Regions from separate parts of the Mesorhizobium sp. B1-1-1 genome, predicted to be linked through region 2. Evidence: predicted binding sites of a transcription regulator. Region 2 holds the regulator's gene; each other region holds the start of a gene.
The links. Region 2 encodes PhoB, which activates phosphate uptake and scavenging genes when phosphate is short. Its sites were predicted from a motif close to TGTCATNNANCTGTCAT; they were not measured.
Positions count from the first base shown of each region.

Region 1 (5,389 bases), on a different contig from region 2:
CCGGCCCTTCGGTGTCGACCGCCCACAGGCCGTCGGTGCGGCCGGTAGCCTTCGGCCCTTGGCCGTCGGTGGCGACCCACAGGCGCCCGGCTGAATCGACCGCGCAATTGTCGGGCATGCCGAACCAGCCATTGGCCGTGGTGGCGGTGGAGAAGGTGGCGCCGACATCGGCAACCGCCGGATCGCCGCATTTCAGGAGCACCTCCCATCTGCCCCTGGTGCCGGCGAAATCGCCGCCGTCCTCCGATATCTCGATGATATGGCCGAAGGCGTTGTCGGCGCGCGGGTTGGCGGCGTCGACCTGGTCGGCCTTGCGCTTGGAATTGTTGGTCAGCATGACATAGACCTTGCCGTTGACACGATTGGGCTGGATGTCCTCGGGGCGGTCCATCTTGGTGGCGCCGAGCAGGTCGGCGGCACGCCGCGTCTCGATCAACACGTCGGCCTGGCCGGCAAAGCCGTTCTCGGCCGTCAGCGGGCCCTGGCCGAAGACGATCGGCAGCCATTCCACCGTACCGTCCGCGGCGAATTTGGCGACATGCAGCGTGCCGTCATCGAGCAGGTTCATGTTGGCGGCGCGGTCGTCCGGATCGAAACGGCCCGCGGTGACGAATTTGTAGACGTACTCGAAGCGCTCGTCGTCGCCGAGATAGAAGACGACGCGGCCATCCTTGGCGACGATCGATTCGGCGCCTTCATGCTTGAAGCGGCCCATTGCGGTGCGCTTCCTGGGCGTGGATGTCGGATCGTTGACGTCGACCTCGACGATCCAGCCGAAACGGTTGGGCTCGTTCGGCTCCTTGGCGAGGTCGAAACGATCGTAATGCGCGCCCCATTCATAGGCGCCTTCCGGAATGCCGAGGCGCTTGTAGTTGGCGGCTTCCTTATGGCCTTCCGGCAGTTCACCGGAGAAATAGCCGTGGATGTTCTCCTCGGCCATGACATAGGTGCCCCAAGGCGTGACGCCGCCGGCGCAGTTGTTGAATGTGCCGATGACCTTGGTGCCGGATGGGTCGGCATTGGTCTTGACGCGGTCATGACCGGCGACCGGGCCCGACAGCGCCATTTCGGTGTTGGAGGTGATGCGGCGGTTCAACTTGCCGTCGCGCACCACCTGCCACTTGCCGCCTTCCTTGCGGATCTCGACGATGGTGCCGCCATGTGCCGCCATCTCGACATCGACCTGCTCCTTCGAGAGCGGCGCGAGTTCGGCCGCCTTCTTGCCGTCCTTCTCGACGATCTTGACGATGCCCGGGAACATCAGATGCGGATTGGTGTATTCGTGGTTGACGACCAGCAGGCCATGCTCGGCGGAGCCACCGATCCCGATATAGCCGACATAGTCATTGTTGTAGCCGAATTGTCTTGCCTGGGCCTCAGCCGACTGCCTGGCCGGGTCGAACTCCGGCGAATCGGCAAACAGCGGATCGCCCCAGCGCAACAGCACGTCGGCATCGTAGCCCGGCGCGACATGGTGCTTGTCGTCGATACCGGCTTCGAGTTCCTCGAACGAGAAGGCGGAGCCCTCGGCGGCACGCGCATCGTCGGCGGCCACGAGCGCCAGCGGGCTGACGGTGGCGGCAATGGCCGAGACGGCCAGCGAGCCCTTGAGGAAGGCGCGGCGGGAGAACCGCTCGGCAATGATTTCGCCCATGGTGCGGTTTTCGGTGGGGTTGGTCGCCGGACCGTTGCTTTCCTCAAGCAGGCTGGTGCGGAATCGGGCGTCGGGCGAGCGATGGTCGGTCATGGTCTGCCTCTGGCTGGATGGCTGGAGCGTGTCACGCGTTTCGACCCCTTATAGACGATCGGTCACACTTTCGTGACATTCGTGCACCCGCCAGCTTGACCGCGAACCTCGCGCCACATCCGGTTTGAAACTCGGACCAAGGTCCTAAACCGATCGGGGCGAAGGTCCGGATTGCCGCGGCATCGGTCGTGGGCCACTTACACGAACACGCCATGTCGCCGATGGTCGCGTACCTGCACGAGATGGCCTCTGAATTTTGCCGGTCCGATCAAGTGAGGGACTGATGCGCAGCTCGATCATGGCTCATTGTTGCTGGCTGGCCCTGAGAGCAGTGCCGGCACTGGCGCTGACCATAGCCCCCTATCACCTCGATTTTCACGGTTCCGCCGCAGGCATTGTCGCGTCCAGCGCCCAAGCCAAGCCTGGCGGGAACAGCGGCAATGGCGGTGGTGGCGGTAACGGCAATGGCGGCAATGGAAATAACGGCGGCGGCAACAATGGCAACGCCGGAGGCAACAATGGCAACGCTGGCGGCAACGGGAACAATGGCGCCGGCAACAACGGCAAGGGGAAGGGTGCCAACAGCTCCGGCAAGCATGTGAACGCAACAACCGGCGATCGTGTCGAAATAGACGACAACAAGATCGTGGTGCAGCACCCTAACGGCTTCGGGGAAGAGATCGAGAAGGGTCGCTTCAAAATGACCGACGCTCTGGGCCGCACGATCGTCGAGCGCCCTGCGACGGCGGCGGATATAAGCCGCCTCAAGGGGTTGTAGAGCGGGCAATAGGCATCGCCCGCTTTACGTGTCACCTCCGCCGCCCCCCGGCGGAGGTGACCTTGTCGCTCCGGCCCCGTATAGGGGCCGTCTTTTTTGCCCTGGAGCGTTCCGCTGCTGCACCGCGCTTCAGGTTTTCATTTATGCGTGTCGTTATCCCAAACCGGGGATCCCTTGCGGCCGACCAGGATTAGCTGCCGGCCCGATCCCGCGCTTCGCGCATCAGCAGCGCCGCCTCGGTGCGATTGCGGACGTTGAGCTTGGACAGCACACCGGTCATGTGATGCTTGACCGTTTTTTCCTGCAGTGCCAGCCGCAGCGCCACTTCCTTGTTGCTCAGCCCTTCCGCCACCAGCTGCAGGATCTCGGCCTCGCGTCCGGTGAGCTGACGCAGGCGATCCGTCCTGCCGTTGGCCGGCTGCAGCGATTGCAGGTCCGAAAGCAGGCGAGCCGACAGGGTCGGCGACACATAGGTCTCGCCGGCCGCGACACCATGCAGGATTTCGGCCAGCATGCGCGAGCCGACCCCCTTCAGCACATAGCCGCGCACACCGGCATTCAGCGCCCGCGCCACGTCGGCATTGGCCTCCGAGACCGTCAGCATGACGATCTTCTGTCCGGGATTGGCACCCAGTATGCCGGCCACCGACGCAAGGCCGTCACCCGGCATGCTGATGTCGAGCAGCAGTATGTCGGGCTGCAAAGTCGAGGCGATGCGTTCGGCATCCTGCGCCGTGGCGCCCTGGGCCACCATTTCGAAGCCGCCGATCTCCGACAGGCTGCGGGTAACGCCTTCGCGAAACAGAGGGTGGTCGTCGACAATGGCGACACGGATGGTACCGATCATGGTTGATCCTCGACGGCTAGCGTAATCATCAATCGTGTTCCCTGCGGCCCGGTCGTGGTCTCGAACTGGCCACCAATGCTTTCGATACGCTCCCTGATGCCGGCGAGCCCCAGGCCTTCGGCCCGCCTCGGGTCGAATCCGGGCCCGCCATCCGACACTTCAACGAAGAACTTGCCGCCTGTCATCCCGGCCTTCACCTCCTGATCCTTGCCCTGCCCATGACGGTAGGCGTTGTTCAGCCCCTCCTGGACGAAGCGATAGATGCTGATCTTCTCCGAAGCGCCCAGTTCGGGCAACTGCCTGGATAGGGTCAGCGCCACGGAACTGCGGGTCCTGCGTTGATGCTCGTCGACGGCAAGACGCAGAATGTCGCCGGTCGCGGCCGTTTCTATCTGCGGCAGGACAAGGCCGTTGCAGATGCCGCGGATTTCACGCATCGCGTCGTCCAGCGCCATGCGGATCATGGCGATCTCGGCGTTGCGGCTGTCGCTGGAGGCACCCTCGCCGGAAATGGCGGGGCTATCCACACGCAGCGCCGCCAGCGCGACGAGCTGGGCCGGCCCGTCATGAAGGTCGGCACCGATGCGACGCAGGTATCGTTCATTGAGCGCCGTGGCACGGCGCGACGCCTGCTGGACGCGCAGGCGCAGCGCCCGGTTTTGCGAAACCAGCGCCTGCAGCTCGGAGACCTGGCCCTGCAGAACGCCGCGCTGCTTGTCGATGGTGCGGCTGCCACGTATGACGATCCCCGACAACAGCAGCAGCGCCGTCAGCGTGGCGCCGGCCACGATCAGCCAGCTCGACAGCAAGGCGGAAGCCAGAGCCGCCTGGAAATCGTCGGCGATCTCGTAGAATTCGGTGACGGCGACCACCTCGCCCGACCAGGGTTCGCGGACTGGATTGTAGATTTCCAGCAGCGGCACGCCCGCGGCCCTCTCCTCCTTGTCGTCCTCGTCGCCTAGCTCGTTGAACTCGGCGACGACATTCCCGGCGAAGGCGGCACGCAGGTTGGCGCTCGGGCCGAACTGCCGGCCGATCAAGGCCGTGTCCTTCGAATACAGCACCGTGCCGTCCCGACGCCACAGCTTGAAGGAAAACAGCCGTTTGCCGAGCGCGCCTTGGCCGAGGGTCTCGTCAAGCGCCCGTTTGACGGCGTCATCGAGCTGATGGTTCGTGCGCAGATCGGGGAGCAGCGGAGCGATCACGCTGTCGACATAAAGGGCAGTCGTGGCCGCTGAATTGTGGAGCACGCTTTCGCGGATTTGCGCGGTGACCCAGAAGCCGACCACCAGCATCACCGCAAGCAGCCCGAAGCCGCCGGCAATGATGAACTGCAGCGCCAGCGTAAGCCCGTTCCAGCGCCGCGACAAGGTTTCGAGAAATCGCACGCCACGCTCCTCGCCCCCACCCGCAGGGGCAGGGTAGTGGCCGCGACTTTGGCGCTTCGGTCCTGCCGACACAAGAGCCTGGTCCCACGGCAGCTGCTTGACGTCCCGACGCGCTTGCGAAACAAGGCACGGACGACCGGCATCAATATCGAGGGCAGGGTGAGTTTTTCGGGGTTACTTCAGCTCGGTCTTTCGACCGTGATCTTTCTGCTGGCGGCGGCGGCCGCCAAGCAATGGGGGATGGCGCCCAGCCTGGGCAAGATCGTGCTGACGCTTGCGCTCTATTCGCTGGGCAACCTGATCATGCTGCGGCTGATTCGCGAGTTCGGCATGTCGGTGTCGTTCAGCCTGTCGGCCGTCATCCAGCTGGTATCGGTCAATCTGGTGGCGCTGATATTCTTCGGCGAGCGCATCAATACGCTGCAAGCGGCCGGCATCGTGCTGGCGATTGCCGCCGTGGCGCTGATCACGCTCGGGCCCTATGTGCAAGGCCGATGACCGGCAAACCATGGTTGCGAAACGAGGTTCGATGAAGACTGCGGCAAAGGCTCTGCTGAGCCGGGTCGAATTCCCGGTGCTGCTGGCCGGCCTTGTCGTCGCCGCCGGCCTGTGGGGCTTCGTGGAGTTGA
Region 1 is NZ_VFWW01000003.1:244,148-249,536, forward strand. Features, by position in the region: gene FJ986_RS06770 (PhoX family phosphatase) at 1-1,747, opposite strand, end outside; gene FJ986_RS06775 (hypothetical protein) at 2,079-2,525, shown strand; gene FJ986_RS06780 (response regulator transcription factor) at 2,716-3,372, opposite strand; gene FJ986_RS06785 (sensor histidine kinase) at 3,369-4,760, opposite strand; gene FJ986_RS06790 (hypothetical protein) at 4,920-5,258, shown strand; gene FJ986_RS06795 (phosphatase PAP2 family protein) at 5,290-5,389, shown strand, end outside.
Region 1: a site for PhoB is predicted at 1,809-1,825, ahead of FJ986_RS06770 (PhoX family phosphatase). Genes of this name have one in related genera too.

Region 2 (5,389 bases):
GTCGATCTCGGTCGCCTTAAGGAACCGGGCGACGGCGCCGAGTTCCGACGCACGCGCGGTGTCGGCCTGCGGGTTGGACGTCGTATCGGTCATGATTTTCTCCCACCGGCCTGCCCGTCCGATGCGGGATGCCGGAAGCCAGCCTAGAAGTTACCCGCCCGGGGCGGAAAAACAAATTTTCTTGAAAAAACGCCGCGGCTTGGCAGCCGCGGCGTTCATCGCATGAAATGGAAGATCAGTTGCAGGCCGCTACGCTGCCCGCCGCGACGCCGGCACAGACCTCGTCTTTCTTGATCCAGCCGGCGTCGATGACGACGTTGAGATTGTCCTTGGTGATCGCAACCGGGGTCAGGAACAGCGATTTGACGGTGTTCCCACCGGGCGTTGTGAAGTCCTTGACGCCGGCGATATCGGTCATCTTCTTGCCGTCGGCCAGCTGCGAGGCGATCTCGGCGGCATTCTTGCCGAGTTCACGCGCGTCCTTCCACACCGACACGGTCTGCGTGCCGAGCGCGATGCGGTTCAGCGCCGCGTGGTCGCCGTCCTGGCCCGAGACCGGAACGGTACCGGCCAGGCCTTGAGCCGTCAGCGCCGCGACGACGCCGCCGGCAGTGCCGTCATTGGCCGCGACGACCGCGTCGACCTTGTTGTCGTTGGCGGTCAGGAACTGCTCCATGTTCTTCTGCGCATTGGCCGGCAGCCAGCCATCCGTATAGGCTTCGCCGACATTCTTGATCTTGCCGCTGTCGATGGCGTCCTTGAGCACTTCCATGGAGCCCGAGAACAGGAAATCGGCATTCGGATCGGCACCCGAGCCCTTGATGAAGACGTAGTTGCCTTCCGGCTTCACCTTGAACACTTCGCGGGCCTGCATGCGGCCGACTTCCTTGTTGTCGAAGGTCAGATAGAAGACGTCCTTGTTCTCGATCAGGCGGTCATAGCCGACGACCGGAATGCCTTCGTCGAGCGCCTTCTGCACCGCCGGGCCGATGGCGGAGGCGTCCTGCGCCAGGATGATCAGCGAATTGGCGCCCTGGGAGATCAGGCTCTCGACGTCGGTGAGCTGCTTGCCGGGATTGGACTGGGCGTCGGCGGAAATATACTTGTCGCCGGCGGCTTCGATCGCCTTCTTCATGGCGGCCTCGTCGGTCTTCCAGCGCTCTTCCTGGAAGTTCGACCAGGAAACGCCGATGACCTTGTCCTTCGCCTGCGCGACCGACGCGAGCGTCAGCGACATGGCGACACCCGCCAGGATGGCGGCTGTGAATCTCTTCATCTTAATCCTCCCTGCGCCGCGTATGGCGCGACCAAACAGGCCCGTAGGCCGGCACAAAGGCTCTATTTTTTCGAGCCTCGAAAAAACACTGGTCCATCGTCGGAACGCTGTCAACGTCGATTCTGATGTATTTTGATGTCCTCGTGAATTTTTTTCGAGCTCCGGAATAAATAATGACAGCCAAGGCCGGTTCTGCCAGTATTTGACGGTCGTCGGGATCCTGGGGAGAGAACGCGGCGACGGGGAGGATGCGAGAAACATGTCGGTCGGAATCCGCCACGACGATTTGCGCCGACGCAACCGGGCGATGGTGATCGCGGCCGTGCGCCGTGCCGGGCAGCCCTCGCGCACCGAGATTGCCGCGACCACCGGGCTCAGCCATTCCACCATATCGGCGATCTCCTCCGACCTGATTGGCGAAGGCATCCTGGCGCAGAGCAAGCCGAGCGAGGCCGGTGCGCTGAAACGCGGCCGGCCGCAGGTCGGCCTCAGCCTCAACCCTGAAGCCGCGGCGGTGATGACCGTGGTGCTGTCGCTGAATTTTCTCTCCGTCGCCGTCATCGACTATGCCGGCCAGGTGATATCTGAAGAGCAGCGCCGGCTGGACACGCTCACCCTGTCGCGCGAGGCGCTGATCGGCGAATGCGTGGCCATCGTCAGGCGGCGGTTCGAGGATCCCGACCTCGACGTCGGCAGCATCGCCCGTATCGCGCTGGCGATCCAGGGCATCACCGACACGGATGCGCGCACCATGCTGTGGTCGCCGATCACGCCGCAGACCGACATCGCCTTCGCCGACATACTGGAGGCCGAGTTCGGCATTCCCGCCACCATGGAGAACGATTGCAACATGATGGCGGTGGCGCTGCGCTGGCGCGATCCCCAGCGCTACCGCGACGACTTCATCGCCATCCTTTTGTCGCACGGCATCGGCATGGGCTTGGTGCTGAAGGGTGAACTGTTCACCGGCACCCATTCATCCGGAGGCGAGTTCGGCCACATGATCCATCGCCCCGGCGGGGCGCTCTGCCGCTGCGGGCGGCGCGGCTGCGTCGAGGCCTATGCCGGCAACTATGCCATCTGGCGCAACGCGAGGCAGCTTGGCGAGGACACCGAGCCCGTCGACGTCAGCGACGCCGACATGCGCACCCTGGCGGCCTCGGCGCGCGAAAAGGACGGGCCGGAGCGCGAAGCCTACCGCAAGGCCGGCGAGGCGCTGGGTTACGGCCTTGGCAGCCTGTTCGCGCTGATCGATCCGGCGCCGGTCGCCATGGTCGGCGTCAGCGCCGCCGCCTTCGACCTGATCGAGCCGGCTCTGCGCGAGGCCATTGCCCAGACCGCCGGCGGCCAGCACTCGAAATCGATTTCCTTCGACACCGAGCCGAACGAACTGCCACTGATCCGCGAGGGCTGCGCCATGCGCGCGCTGACCTTCGTCGACCAGGAGATTTTCGCGCCGGGGGCACAGGCGAAATCAGGCGTGGGCGAGAACGTTGCGTGACATATCCCTAGTCTTCGCGAATCGCATACCCCGCGCCCCGAATGGTGCGGATCACGTCAGGCATGCGGCCATTGTTGACCGCCTTGCGCAGCCGGCCGACATGCACGTCCACGGTGCGCTCGTCGATATAGATCGTTTCGCCCCAGACATTGTCGAGCAGTTGGCTGCGCGAGAACACGCGGCCGGGATGTCGCATCATGAATTCGAGCAGGCGGAACTCGGTCGGCCCGAGCCGGATCTCGCTTTTCTTGCGGTAGACCCGGTGCGATTCACGGTCGAGCACGATGTCGCCGACCTTGAGCACGCTGGACAGAACTTCGGGCTTGGCGCGGCGCAGCAGCGCCTTGACGCGTGCCATGAATTCCGGCGTTGAGAACGGCTTGACCAGATAGTCGTCGGCGCCGGTGGAGAGACCGCGCACCCGGTCGCTTTCCTCGCCGCGCGCCGTCAGCATGATGATCGGCAGCCGCTCGGTCTCGGGCCGCATCCGGAGACGGCGGCAGAGCTCGATGCCGGACACCGCCGGCACCATCCAGTCGAGCACAAGAAGGTCAGGGACATTCTCCTGCAAGCGGATCTCGGCTTCGTCGCCGCGCGTCACCACCTCTACCTGATAACCCTCCGATTCCAGATTGTAACGGAGCAGCACACCCAGCGGCTCCTCGTCCTCCACCACCATGATGCGTGGCGCGATCATCGACTGGTCACCCCTGCCGTCAAGCCGCTGGCGCCGACATCGCCGTCTCGTCCTGCTTCGGGCGATTGGCGGGCAATTGCGTGCCGGTCAGCACATAATAGGCATTTTCGGCAATGTTGGTCACGTGATCGCCGATGCGCTCGAGATTCTTGGCGCAGAACAAAAGATGCGTGCAGGCGGTGATGTTGCGCGGATCCTCCATCATGTAGGTCAGCAGCTCGCGGAAGACCGACGTGTATTTGACGTCGATGCGTTCATCGTCGGCGCGCAGCTTCGCAAGTGCCGCGGCATCGCGCGCCGCATACTCCTCGATCACGCCTTGCACCTGGATCAGCACAAGCTGCGCCATGGCGTCGATGGAGTGCGACAGGTCGCGCGGCGTGGCGGCAAGGCCGACGGTGCCGACGCGCTTGGCGATGTTCTTGGCGAGATCGCCGATGCGTTCGAGATCGCCCGCCATGCGGATCGAGCCGACGACATGGCGCAGATCGTCCGCCATGGGCTGCCGCTTGGCGATCAGGGTGATGGCGCGGTCGTCGAGTTCGCGCTGGCGCGCGTCCATGATGGCGTCGTCGGAGACGACGCGCTGGGCGAGCGCGTTGTCGGAATTCAGGAGCGCCTTGGTGGCGCCGCCGACCATCGATGAGGCGAGATCGCCCATGTCGCGGATCAGCCTGCTGATCTGTCCGAGATCTTCGTCAAAGGCTGCGACTGTGTGTTCGGCCATGATCTTGGTCCTCGTATGCCTGGGATCAGCCGAAGCGGCCGGTGATATAGTCCTGCGTGCGCTTCTCGCGGGGCGATGTGAAGATCTTCTCGGTGCGGTCGAACTCGACCAACTCGCCCAGATACATGAACGCGGTCTGCTTCGACACGCGCGCCGCCTGCTGCATGTTGTGGGTGACGATGACGATCGTATAGTCGGCCTGCAGCTCATCGATCAGCTCCTCGATCTTGGCGGTCGACAGCGGATCGAGCGCCGAGGCAGGCTCGTCGAGCAGGATGACCTCCGGCTTCACCGCCACCGTGCGGGCGATGCAGAGGCGCTGCTGCTGGCCGCCCGAAAGGCTGAGGCCGCTGGCGTTGAGCTTGTCCTTGACCTCGCTCCACAGTGCCGCGCGCTTCAGCGCCTGCTCGACACGGCCGTCCATCTCCGCCTTGCTGAGCTTCTCATAGAGCCTGACGCCGAAGGCGATGTTCTCGTAGATCGACATCGGGAACGGCGTCGGCTTCTGGAACACCATGCCGATCTTGGTCCTGAGCAGGTTGAGGTCCTGCGAGCGGTCGAGGATATTCTGGCCGTCGAGCAGCACCTGGCCCTCGGCGCTCTGCCTCGGGTAGAGCTCGTAGATGCGGTTGAAGACGCGCAGCAGCGTCGACTTCCCGCAGCCCGAAGGCCCGATGAAGGCGGTGACGCTGCGCTCGGGCAGCGACAGGCTGATATCCTTCAGCGCCTTCGACTGGCCATAGTAGAAATTGAGATTCTTGACCTCGATCTTGGCTTTCTCGACCGCGACTTCGGGCGTGTTCAATTCGGTGGACAACATCGGTTTCATCTGTCCTCTCTGCGTCCGGTAAGGCTGCGGGCGAAGATGCTCAGCCCGAGAACCGTAAGGGTGATTATGAGTGCGCCGGTCCACGCCAGCTGCTGCCATTCCTCGTAGGGGCTGAGAGCGAACTGGAAGATGGTGACGGGCAGGCTGGCCATCGGCGCATTGAGATTACTCGACCAGAACTGGTTGTTGAGCGCCGTGAAGAGCAGCGGCGCCGTCTCGCCGGAAATGCGGGCGATGGCCAGCAATATGCCGGTGACGATGCCCGACAGCGCCGCACGGTAGGCGACCGAGCGGATGACCACCCAGCGCGGCGCGCCGATCGCGGCGCCGGCCTCGCGCAGGGCGTTCGGCACGAGGTT
Region 2 is NZ_VFWW01000015.1:29,298-34,686, reverse strand. Features, by position in the region: gene FJ986_RS26725 (sugar ABC transporter permease) at 1-93, opposite strand, end outside; gene xylF (D-xylose ABC transporter substrate-binding protein) at 236-1,276, opposite strand; gene FJ986_RS26715 (ROK family protein) at 1,536-2,777, shown strand; gene phoB (phosphate regulon transcriptional regulator PhoB) at 2,785-3,474, opposite strand; gene phoU (phosphate signaling complex protein PhoU) at 3,494-4,201, opposite strand; gene pstB (phosphate ABC transporter ATP-binding protein PstB) at 4,227-5,030, opposite strand; gene pstA (phosphate ABC transporter permease PstA) at 5,027-5,389, opposite strand, start outside.

Region 3 (5,389 bases), on a different contig from region 2:
ACAACCAGGATTGGCGGCAAGATTGCCAGGATCGCCGTGACCATGACCAAATGCCATTGGGTGTCGGCATCGGCGAAGGAGACCATCTTCTTCAGTGCGATGACGATGGTGTTCATATCGTTGCTGTTGGTGACCAGCAGCGGCCACAGATACTGGGTCCAGCCGTAGATGAAAAGAATGACGAACAGCGCCGCGATATTTGTGCGCGACAATGGCAACAGGATATCGAAAAAGAACCGCCATGGACCGGCGCCGTCGACGCGCGCCGCCTCGACCAACTCGCCCGGGATGGTCATGAAGAACTGGCGGAACAACAACGTTGCGGTGGCCGAGGCGATCAGCGGGATGATCAGTCCGGCATAGGTGTCGATCATACCGAGGTCGACCATTACCTTGTAGGTCGGCAGGATGCGCACCTCGACGGGAAGCATCAGGGTGATGAAGATCAGCCAGAAGAACGTCATGCGCAGCGGAAAACGGAAGAAGACGATCGCATAGGCCGACAGGATCGAGATGAATATCTTTCCGACCGCGACGCCGAGCGCCATGATCGTGGAGTTGAGGAGCAGCCTGCCGACGCCGAGCCCGCCGATGCGGCCGACGCCGCCGAACAGCGCCTCGCCGTAATTGTTCCAGAACTCGCTGCTCGGCCGGAAAGGCAGTGGCGGCCTAAGGATGGTTTGCAGCGTCTGCGTCGAGGCAACGAAAGTGTAGTAGATCGGAAAGGCCACGATCAGTATGCCGAGGATGAGCACGGCATGTGCAAGGAAAATGCGAAACGGGGATTGACCGATCATCGCGCTCCTCAGCCGTAATGAACCTTCCGTTCCACGTAGCGGAACTGGATGGCGGTGAGCGCGATGACGATGACCATCAGGATGACCGACTGCGCCGCCGAATCGCCGAGGATCAGATTGACGAAGCCGTCATTGTAGACCTTGTAGACCAGTGTCTCGGTGGCCTTGCCCGGCCCGCCGCCGGTGACGGCGTGGACGATGCCGAACGTGTCGAACAGCGCATAGACGGTATTGACGACCAAAAGGAAAAACGTCGTCGGCGCCAAAAGCGGGAAGACGATGGTCCAGAAGCGCTTGGTTTCGCCGGCGCCGTCGATCGCCGCCGCCTCGATCAGCGTTTTCGGCACCGCCTGCAGCCCGGCGACGAAGAACAGGAAATTATAGCTGATCTGCTTCCAGGCGGCCGCCGCCACCAGAAGGATCATGGCGTCGGTGCCGTTGAGCAGCGGATCCCAGGCGACGCCCAAACGTCTCAGCAGATAAGACAGCGAGCCGATCGATGGATTGAACAGGAACAGCCACAGCATGCCTGCAATCGCCGGCGCCACCGCGTAGGGCCAGATCATCAGCGTGCGGTAGAGGCCTTTGCCGCGCACCACCTTTTCCGCCATCACGGCAAGGAGCAGCGCCACGCCCATGGCAACGATCACGGTCGCGAGCGAAAACACCACTGTGACCTTGATCGAGTTGAGATAGGCCGGGTCGGCAAGCACCTTGCGGAAATTGGCAAACCAGACGAACCTGCTCCTCAGCCCGAACGGGTCCTGCCTCAGCATCGACTGGTAGAGCGCCTGCCCGGCCGGCCAGTAGAAGAACACCAGCGTGATGGCAAGTTGCGGCGCCACCAGGAGGTATGGCAAGACTTTGTTGGGAAAGACGACGCGCGGGGTCAATGCGCCGCTCCGGCGTGGAAAGCCGAGCGGCGCTCTACGGCGCTCGCCGCTGCCCTGCCGGGCATCTCCCCCTCTTGGAGGAAGATTGGCAGTTCCTGCGGCAGCTGCCATTCTCCAGCTTTGACAATTGCCGAAAACGGTCGCGACAGCCAGTCTCCCCCCTCCAGGGGGAGATGCCCGGCAGGGCAGAGGGGGGTCTCGTAGAGCAAGGACTATAACTCGATAGGCTCGACGCGCCCTAATTCCCCAGTGCTTCCTTGATCGCCGCGTTGCCACGCGTGACCGCATTGTCGAGCGCCTGCTGGGCGGTTTCCTGGCCGGCAAGCATCTTTTCGAACTCCTCGTTCTGGATGTCGCGCACCTGCGGCAGGTTCGGCAACCGCACGCCCTTCGAATTGTCGGTCGGCGCCTTGCCCGTCATCTGCAGGATCGGCGTCTCGCGACCGGGATTCTTGTCGTAGAAGCCGGACTTTTTCGTCGCCTCATAGGCGGCGAGCGTCACCGGCAGGTATCCCGATTTCTGGTGCAGATATTCCTGCACATCGGTCTTGGACAGATAGGCGAAGAAGGCCGCGACGCCTTTGTATTCCTCGTCGGACTTGCCGCCGAAGACCCAAAGGCTGGCGCCGCCCGGCGTCGTGTTCTGCGGCGCGCCCTTGGCGTCGCTGTCATAGGGCAACTGGCCAATGCCGTAGTTCATGCCCGACTTGACGATGTCGCCTAGGCCGCCCGAGGATTCGGTGAAGATGCCGCATTCGCCGGCGAGGAATATCTGCTTGGCTTCGGAGGTGCGCCCGCCATATTTGAAGGTGCCGTCCTTGGCCAGATCGGCAAGCGCCTGGAAATGTTTGACGAAGATCGGCGAGTTGATCTTGAGTTCGACATCACCGCCGGCCAGGCCATTCTGCTGCGTGGCCCACGGCACATCGTTCCACGCCGCGAAGTTTTCCAGGTGTATCCAGGTCAGCCAGGTCGAGGTGTAGCCGCAAGCGGCGGCGCCGCTCGCCTTGATCTTTTTGGCATCCTCCCACACCTCGTTCCAGGTCTTGGGTGGGTTGTTCACATCGAGCCCCGCCTTCTGGAAGATGTCCTTGTTGTAGTAGAGGATCGGCGAGGAGGAGTTGTAGGGGAAGGACAGCATGGTGCCGTCCGGCGTCGAATAATAACCGACGATGCCTGGCAGATACTGGCTCTTGTCAAAGTCCATCCCGGCGCCGGTCAGCACCTCGGCCACTGGCTTGATCGCGTCCCGGGCCGCCATCATCACGCCGGTGCCGACATCGAACACCTGGATGATGTCAGGCGACTGGCCGGCGCGATAGGCGGCGATGCCGGCATTCAGCGTTTCGGGATAGGTGCCCTTGAAAACCGGAACAATCTGGTAGTCGCCCTGGCTGGCGTTGAAATCCTTGGAAATCTTGTCGACGACCTCTGCGTTGGCGCCGGTCATGGCGTGCCACCAGCTGATCTGCGTGACGGCGAAGGCGGAGGTTGTGGAAAGCAGGGTCACGGCGACACCGGCCGCGAAGCCAAAGAACTTCATGTTTCGTCTCCCGTTCTCATTGCTTGTCATTGGCGAAAGGGGCACTCCCGCAATGGCACTATGTGTCGTTCGCGCGCAGCGGACAACGGTTTTGTTGCGGGCAGGCGCACTTCATGTCCGGCTAAAGTAGCGTTCACTTCCGGATGAAAGTGACCCGGAAAAGGATTGCATAGCGGCTTGCTGCTTGAATTGATGTACCAGGGACCTGTCTCGAGACGGTCAGCGACCTCACCGACGGACGGCGTCTAACAGCACATGACAACACTGACATGACAACGCTGAAAAAGGCGTCGGTTTAATGCTCGGTCGATGCGTGGAAATTCCCGTCCCGCGCTCAGCCTGACGGATTTGACATCGGCCAATCAGTCTGCTGGCCGGGAATGGGTCTGCCGCCGCTCAGTTCTGCTGCCGCTCGGTTCCAGAAGCGCGCGGCAAGTAGAGATGCAGGCTTGTTCCCTGACCGATTTCGCTATCGATTCGGACATGCCCACCGGATTGCTTGATGAAGCCGTAAACTTGGCTTAGCCCGAGTCCCGTACCCTGCCCTTCCGATTTTGTTGTGAAGAACGGCTCGAAAACGCGCGCCAGGGTGTCCTTGCTCATTCCACAGCCGGTATCGCGTACAGTCACGCGAACAAATGAAGCCGCCGCTGAACGCAAATCCTCCAGATCATTTGGAAAATTGCTGGTCTCAATCGTGAGGGTGCCACTGCCTTTCATTGCATCTCTGGCGTTCACCGCAAGGTTAAGAACGGCGATGTCGAGCTGGTTGGCATCGATAAGGATAGGGTCCAAGGCTGGATCCAGATTGCATTGCACCCGGATACCGCTCCCCAACGTCCGTTCCAGCAGCGTCGTCAGCCCCTTGATACGTTCATTGAGATCAATCTGTTCCGGGGCCAGGGATTGGCGTCGCGAAAAGGCAAGCAGTTGCTGTGTTAGCGCTCCTCCATTTTCGATCCGCCTGAACATCTCCTCGACCAGCAGAGTGACTTTCTCATCCGCAGGATATTTAGCGATCTGTTTCTCCAGAAGCCGAAGGCCAGACCCGAAAACGGCGAGTAGGTTGTTGAAGTCATGGACAATGCCAGCTGCGAGGCGTCCAATGGCTTCGAGCTTTTGTGACTGGCGTGCGTTTTCTTCTCTTGATCGCTGGGCCGAGACATCGCGCAGGCTGGCAAGCAATGCGGGCCTGCTGTCCCAGGTAACCTCGACCGTACGCATTTCCACTTCTGCCGGCTTGCGGCCGGAACGGTGAACGGTGATCTCGGCGATCTCTCCGGAGACGACCGGACGGCCGAGCGGAACGTGGAGGAGTTCGTCAAGCGGCTGTCCAAAAATTACGGCTGCCGCAGGATTGGCATAGAGCACTGTTCCGTCCAAATCGACCACCAGCATCCCGTCGGCGGTATTTTCGATCAACTGGCGAAAGCTGAGCTGGCTGATGCCAGCCGGAGATGTATCTCCGGGCGATTCCAGCATTTCGGCGGCGTTTTGCGCCGTATTCAAGGCGCTCTTCATGTCGACGTGTTGTCCACGGCGGAGTCGCCGAACACATCAGGCGCGCTGTCAAAGGGCTTTCCAAGATGCATGCCGCCACTGTCGATGGTGAAGCGCCGTATCTGTTTGTCGTGTTCGCTGCCGCGCATTTTCAGCACCATCATGCCGCGATGCATGAATTCTTCCTGCTGAATGTAGCGCAACAGAATGATCGAATCGGTGAGTGTGGAAATATGCTGCTCGCTAGCGCTCTGGCCTCCGACAAGCGATTTGTTGGTAGCGGTGCAAAGGCCGGCAATTTCGCGCTTCTTTATGAAGGAGGTGACGCTGATCAAGAACTCACGAAACCCGGTTTCTGGCGCGATGCGCTCCAATGCCGACAAGCTGTCGATTGCCATGCGATCGGGTTTGAACTCCGCCACCAGTTCGCGGATCATCAGAAGGTGATCCGGCAAACTCTGCGCTTCCGGATAAAGGCAGACTACCTTCAGGCGACCATCCGCCTCCATCGCTTCGAAATCGACGCCCCAGCTACGCGCGTTGCGGAAAAGCTGGCCGCGGCTCTCCTCATAGCCGACGAGCAAGGCGCGTTCGCCCGCAGCCACTCCGCCCGCTAGAAAGTTGGTGACAAGTAGAGTCTTTCCGGTGCCTGTGGC
Region 3 is NZ_VFWW01000014.1:60,815-66,203, forward strand. Features, by position in the region: gene ugpE (sn-glycerol-3-phosphate ABC transporter permease UgpE) at 1-797, opposite strand, end outside; gene ugpA (sn-glycerol-3-phosphate ABC transporter permease UgpA) at 806-1,690, opposite strand; gene ugpB (sn-glycerol-3-phosphate ABC transporter substrate-binding protein UgpB) at 1,929-3,233, opposite strand; gene FJ986_RS26205 (ATP-binding protein) at 3,630-4,754, opposite strand; gene kaiC (circadian clock protein KaiC) at 4,751-5,389, opposite strand, start outside.
Region 3: a site for PhoB is predicted at 3,492-3,508, ahead of ugpB (sn-glycerol-3-phosphate ABC transporter substrate-binding protein UgpB). Genes of this name have one in related genera too.

Region 4 (5,389 bases), on a different contig from region 2:
GGTATTTCGCCGAGGCCGGGATCGCCTGGTTGATGTCGAAGGAATTGGCGAGCCCGCGCATCTTGGCGGTCCCCGGCATGAACTGGGCGATTCCTTCGGCGCCGACCGGACTGACGGCGTTGGGATCGAACCGACTTTCCTTCCAGATCAGCCGGGCGAAGAAATCCCTGGGCAGACCGTTCTGGTCGGCATGGGCCTGGATCAGGTTGCAGACCTTGTCGATCAGCCGCTGCTTGGCCGATTGCGGCGGATCGGCCTGGGCCAAGGTGGGCCACCCGCACAGCAGGATCAGCGCCACCGGGAGGAAGCGCAGCATTCGACCTACTCTGCCGCGGCCTTGCCGCGACCAAATCGTTGTTCGATATAGTCGGCGACCATCTTTTCGAAATCCTGCGCGATCGACGGTCCGCGCAGCGTCGCCGCCTTCTTGCCGTCGACGAAAACGGGCGCCGTCGGCGTCTCGCCGGTGCCTGGCAGCGAAATGCCGATATCGGCATGTTTGGACTCGCCCGGGCCGTTGACGATGCAGCCCATCACGGCGACCTTGAGGTTCTCGACCCCTGGGTATTTCTCACGCCACGCCGGCATGTTCTTCCTGAGATCGGCCTGGATGTTCTGGGCCAGTTCCTGGAACACGGTCGAGGTTGTGCGGCCGCAGCCGGGGCAAGCGGCGACGATCGGCACGAATTGCCTGAAGCCCATGGTCTGCAGCAATTCCTGCGACACCTGCACCTCGCGCGTGCGATCGCCGTTCGGCTCCGGCGTCAGCGATATGCGGATGGTGTCGCCGATGCCTTGCTGCAACAGGATGCCCATGGCGGCGGATGAGGCGACGATGCCTTTCGAGCCCATGCCGGCTTCGGTGAGGCCGAGATGCAGCGCATGGTCGGAACGGCTGGCGAGCTCGGTGTAAACGGCTATCAGGTCCTGCACGCCGCTGACCTTGGCCGAGAGGATGATCTTGTCGCGGCCAAGGCCGATCTCCTCGGCCATCTCGGCCGAGAGGATCGCCGACTGCACGATCGCCTCGCGCGTCACTTGCTGTGCGGTCAACGGAAAGCCGCGGGCCTGGTTGTCGTCCATCAGCCGGGTCAGGAGTTCCTGGTCGAGCGAGCCCCAGTTGACGCCGATGCGCACCGGCTTGTCATGTTTGATCGCCATCTCGACGATTGCCGCGAACTGCCGGTCCTTCTTGTCCTTGAAGCCGACATTGCCGGGATTGATGCGGTATTTGGCCAGCGCCTCGGCGCAGGCCGGATGATCGGCCAGGAGCTTGTGACCAATATAGTGGAAGTCGCCGACGATGGGCACGTTGATACCGAGCCGCGCCAGCCGCTCCCGGATGCGCGGCACGGCGGCGGCGCTTTCATCGCGGTCTACGGTGATGCGCACGATCTCGGAGCCGGCGCGATGCAGCGCCGCGACCTGGGCGACCGTCTGGTCGACATCGGCGGTATCCGTATTGGTCATCGACTGCACGACGACGGGAGCACCCCCGCCAACCACCACGCCGCCCACATCGACGCCAACCGAGGTGCGGCGCGGGAAGGGAAAGGAATAATATCCGGTCATGCCGGCAGCCTTTAATCTCTGGAGCGCCGCGCGTCCACTTGGACGCACAAAAGCGCGCTCCGGGCCGATGCGCTGAAGTCCGGGCATGAGGTGGAGGAGCAAAGATGGCTTGTCAATGGCGACAGGTCGCCACTGGCCGCAATCGATGCCGCCGCCGGTTGCTCGGCGCCCGACTTTTATCGCTCGCTTGCGTCGGCCAATCGGCTACCTGGCGATTGGCAGGCCCCATCGCTTTGTCTTTCCCGGAACGAGTCCGTCATTTCGGGGAGGAGCAAGGAGAAGAGCGACGCAGCGCAGTCCCAGAATCCAAGCCCTGACCTCAGAGCGCCGCGGCAAGGCGGAATTCTGCTCCGCTGCACTCTTCGGTCAGTTATGGTAAAGGGGAGCCGCGACGAGCTTCGCCCCTACTCGTCCTGGGACTAGGAAGTCGGACGGCCTCTGCCTGGTACGAATATCTGTGATGGTCGACCTGAAATCGAAGATCAAAACCACCAGTCCGGCGGCAATTGCCGCCGGCAGGAAAGACCCGAATGGTGAGCGGTTATGTCAGTGGGGCATCAATGCGTCGTGGGTTTGGCCCTCAGTTTTTCAATCTCGTCCTTGATTGCCAGCTTGCGTCGCTTGAGATTCACGATTTCCAGGTCGTCCACCGACGGGTGATTCATCGCGTCATCGAGCTCGCGTTCGATGTCGCCGTGTTTCCGCTGCAACTCATCAAGATGGGATGCAAGAGACATGATTGGTTCTCCCTTTCATGATTTCCTCGATTGCAGCCGCCAAAGGCGCGTCCACCGCAGGCTCGCTCTGTGACGGCACAATGACAGTGTGCCACCTTCGCGCAGCGATGTCGAATGATCCGTGGTAGCATTCCACGACAACGTGAAATGTGATATGGGCTGCGCGCCGGTGGCAGAGAGTGCCACCCCCCGCCCAATCAGGCCCAGCTTTGGGCGCCGCAGACGTGCAGACGGTAGAGAATGTCCGATCAGGAACAGGCCGATATTCGCCTCGAATTTTCCCGGCTGAAGCAGGAACACGCCGATTTCGACGCCGCGATCAATGCGATGATCGCCATGAACTGCGACCCGCTGCAGATCCAGCGCATGAAGAAGAAGAAGCTTGCGCTGAAGGATCGGCTGATGAAGCTGGAAGACAGGATCATCCCGGACATCATCGCCTGACTTCAGGTCCAGGCCGCGATCGAAAGCCGCGCCGCGCGTTCGCGCAACAGGGCCAGGAGTTCGCCTGTCTTCTCCTGCGATGTGTCGATGGGCACCACCAGGCACATCGTCGCCTCGACGGTGCCGGGTGCTGAAAACACCGGCGCGGCGAGGCATTTCGTATAGGCGTCGACGAGCCCCGAAGTGATGCAATAGCCGGTGGCTCGCGCCGTCGCTATGTCGGCGATGAAATCGTCCAGCCGCAATCTGCGGCCATCGGGCAGCATAAGGTCGTCTTCCGATATCATGGCTTCGATCCGGGCCTGTTCGAGGCCGGCGAGCAGCAGCCTGCCTGACGCGGTCCAGGGCAGCGGAATCTGCAATCCGGTGGCGGAGCTGATGCGGAACGGCCGGGTGCCCGGGCTCGAGTGGACGATCGTGTAGCGGCCGCTCTGCAGCATGCACAGTTCGGAGGTCTCACCGGTCTCGCGCGACAGGTTGTCGACCTCCTGGCGTCCTCGCCTCAAGAGGTCGTTGCCGCGCACATAATCCATTCCATAGAGATAGAGCTTCTTACCGAAATAGACGCGGTTGCCGTCGCCGGCCATCTCCAGGAGGCCCGCATCGACCAGCGATCGCACCAGTGTGTAGGTGGTCGAACGCGGCGCGTTGACCCCCTTGGCGAGGTCGCCGATACCGATGGCGCGCTGCGTCGAATGAAGGAACTCCAGAATCTGGAGCACCCGGTTGAGGCCCTTCTCCCGAGAGACCGAAATCTTTGCGTCCGCTGAGACCGCCAAGGCGCTGCCATCTTGCATTGTCGATTCCTGATGTTAGTATCTGTCTTGTACAGGATACACTCGTCCCTTGTAAGAGACAATTTCTGTAACGATCCGGGTGCGCGTATTGCCTGTGCGTAGGGGAACACAACACGAAAGGAGGTCGCTGTGGACGACACATCCAAAAGGCGTGATTTTCTGAAACTGGGCATGGCCGGACTGGCAACGGCCGGCGTCATGAGCGCGGCGGCAACGGTCGGCGCAGGCTGCGCCCGATAGCTTGCTACGCACCGTGCTGGAGCGCGGCAAATTGATTGTCGGCACCGGAAGCACCAATGCGCCATGGCATTTCGAGAACGATGCCGGCGAACTCGTCGGCATGGACATCACCATGGGGCGCATCCTGGCAAAGGGCTTGTTCGATGACCCGGCCAAGGTCGAGTTTGTCATGCAGGACCCGGCGCAGCGCATTCCGAACGTGACGACGAACAAGGTCGACATCACCATCCAGTTCATGACCATGACCGCGCAGCGCTCGCAGCTGATCAACTTCTCCAGGCCTTACTACGTCGAGGGCGTCGCCTTGCTGACTTTGCCCGGCGCCGAGAACAAGACCTTCGACAAGCTGCTTGCCGCAGGCTCCGCGACGCGCGTTTCCATCCTGCAGAATGTCGACGCCGAATCTTCGGTGCATTTTGCCTTGCCGGAGGCGCAGGTGATGCAGATCGATACACAGGCCAACGTGCTGCAGGCATTGGAATCCAAGCGTGCCGATGCCGCTGCCGTCGACCTCTCCACCGTGCGCTGGCTCGCCTCGCGCAATCCGGACAAATACTTCGATGCCGGCAAGAGCTGGTACTCGATGCTTTATGGCGCGGCGCTCCGGCAAGGCGATCTCGATTGGCTGACCTTCGTCAACCAGACCTTCACCATCGCCATGTTCGGCCATGAAACGGCGCTCTATGACGCCGCGTTCAAGGACTATTTCGGGCAGGAGCCGCCGGCGCGCCACCCCGGCTTCCCGGTTATCTGACGTCATCGGCGGAAGGGCGCCGACCCTTCCGCCTTTTTTCCTGGCGACGCGGCCAGCTTTGCGTCACATCGGGAGCACTGAGGCCGACGCATGGGTTATGCGCTCAATTTCAACCTGATCTGGCGGCATTTCGACAAGCTGTTGGGCGGTCTGCTGCTCAGCCTGGAGCTCGCCGTCATCTCGATCGCCATCGGCATCGTCATCGGTCTGGTCCTGGCGGTCTGGTACGTGTCGGCCGGACGCATGGTGCGCGGCATCATTGCCGCCTATGTCGAATTCATCCGAAACGTGCCGCTGATCCTGCTCGTCTATCTCGTCTTCTACGGTCTGCCGACCGTGGTCGACATCGCCTACAGCGCGCAAACCTCGTTCGTCGCCACGCTGGCGCTCTACAGCGGCGCCTATCTGGTCGAGGTGTTCCGCTCCGGTCTCGAAGCGGTGCCGCGCGGCCAGCTAGACGCCGGCAAGGCGATCGGCCTGACGCCCTGGCAAAGGCTGCTCCATGTGCGCCTGCCGACCATGCTGCGCATCACGCTGCCGGCGCTTTCCAACACTTTCATATCGCTGTTCAAGGACACCTCCGTCGCTTCGGTCATCTCGGTGCCCGAACTGACCTTCGGCGCGCAATGGATCAACTTCAACACCTTCCGCATCGTCGAGGTCTATCTCGTCGTGACGGCGATGTATCTGCTGACCGGCTACGCCCTGCTTTACGCGCTCCGGCTCGTCGAACGATGGTTCAAGGTGGTGCACTAGCATGCTTGGCCAGATCGCCTACGCCTTGCCTTTCCTGGCTCAGGGTTTTGCGCTGACGCTTTGGGTGTCGCTGCTGGTCGTGACGTTCT
Region 4 is NZ_VFWW01000023.1:7,835-13,223, reverse strand. Features, by position in the region: gene FJ986_RS29950 (lytic transglycosylase domain-containing protein) at 1-316, opposite strand, end outside; gene ispG (flavodoxin-dependent (E)-4-hydroxy-3-methylbut-2-enyl-diphosphate synthase) at 322-1,572, opposite strand; gene FJ986_RS29940 (YdcH family protein) at 2,130-2,309, opposite strand; gene FJ986_RS29935 (YdcH family protein) at 2,550-2,753, shown strand; gene FJ986_RS29930 (IclR family transcriptional regulator) at 2,756-3,550, opposite strand; partial or broken gene FJ986_RS29925 (transporter substrate-binding domain-containing protein) at 3,722-4,544, shown strand; gene FJ986_RS29920 (amino acid ABC transporter permease) at 4,635-5,300, shown strand; gene FJ986_RS29915 (amino acid ABC transporter permease) at 5,302-5,389, shown strand, end outside.
Region 4: a site for PhoB is predicted at 2,379-2,395, ahead of FJ986_RS29940 (YdcH family protein). Genes of this name have one in related genera too.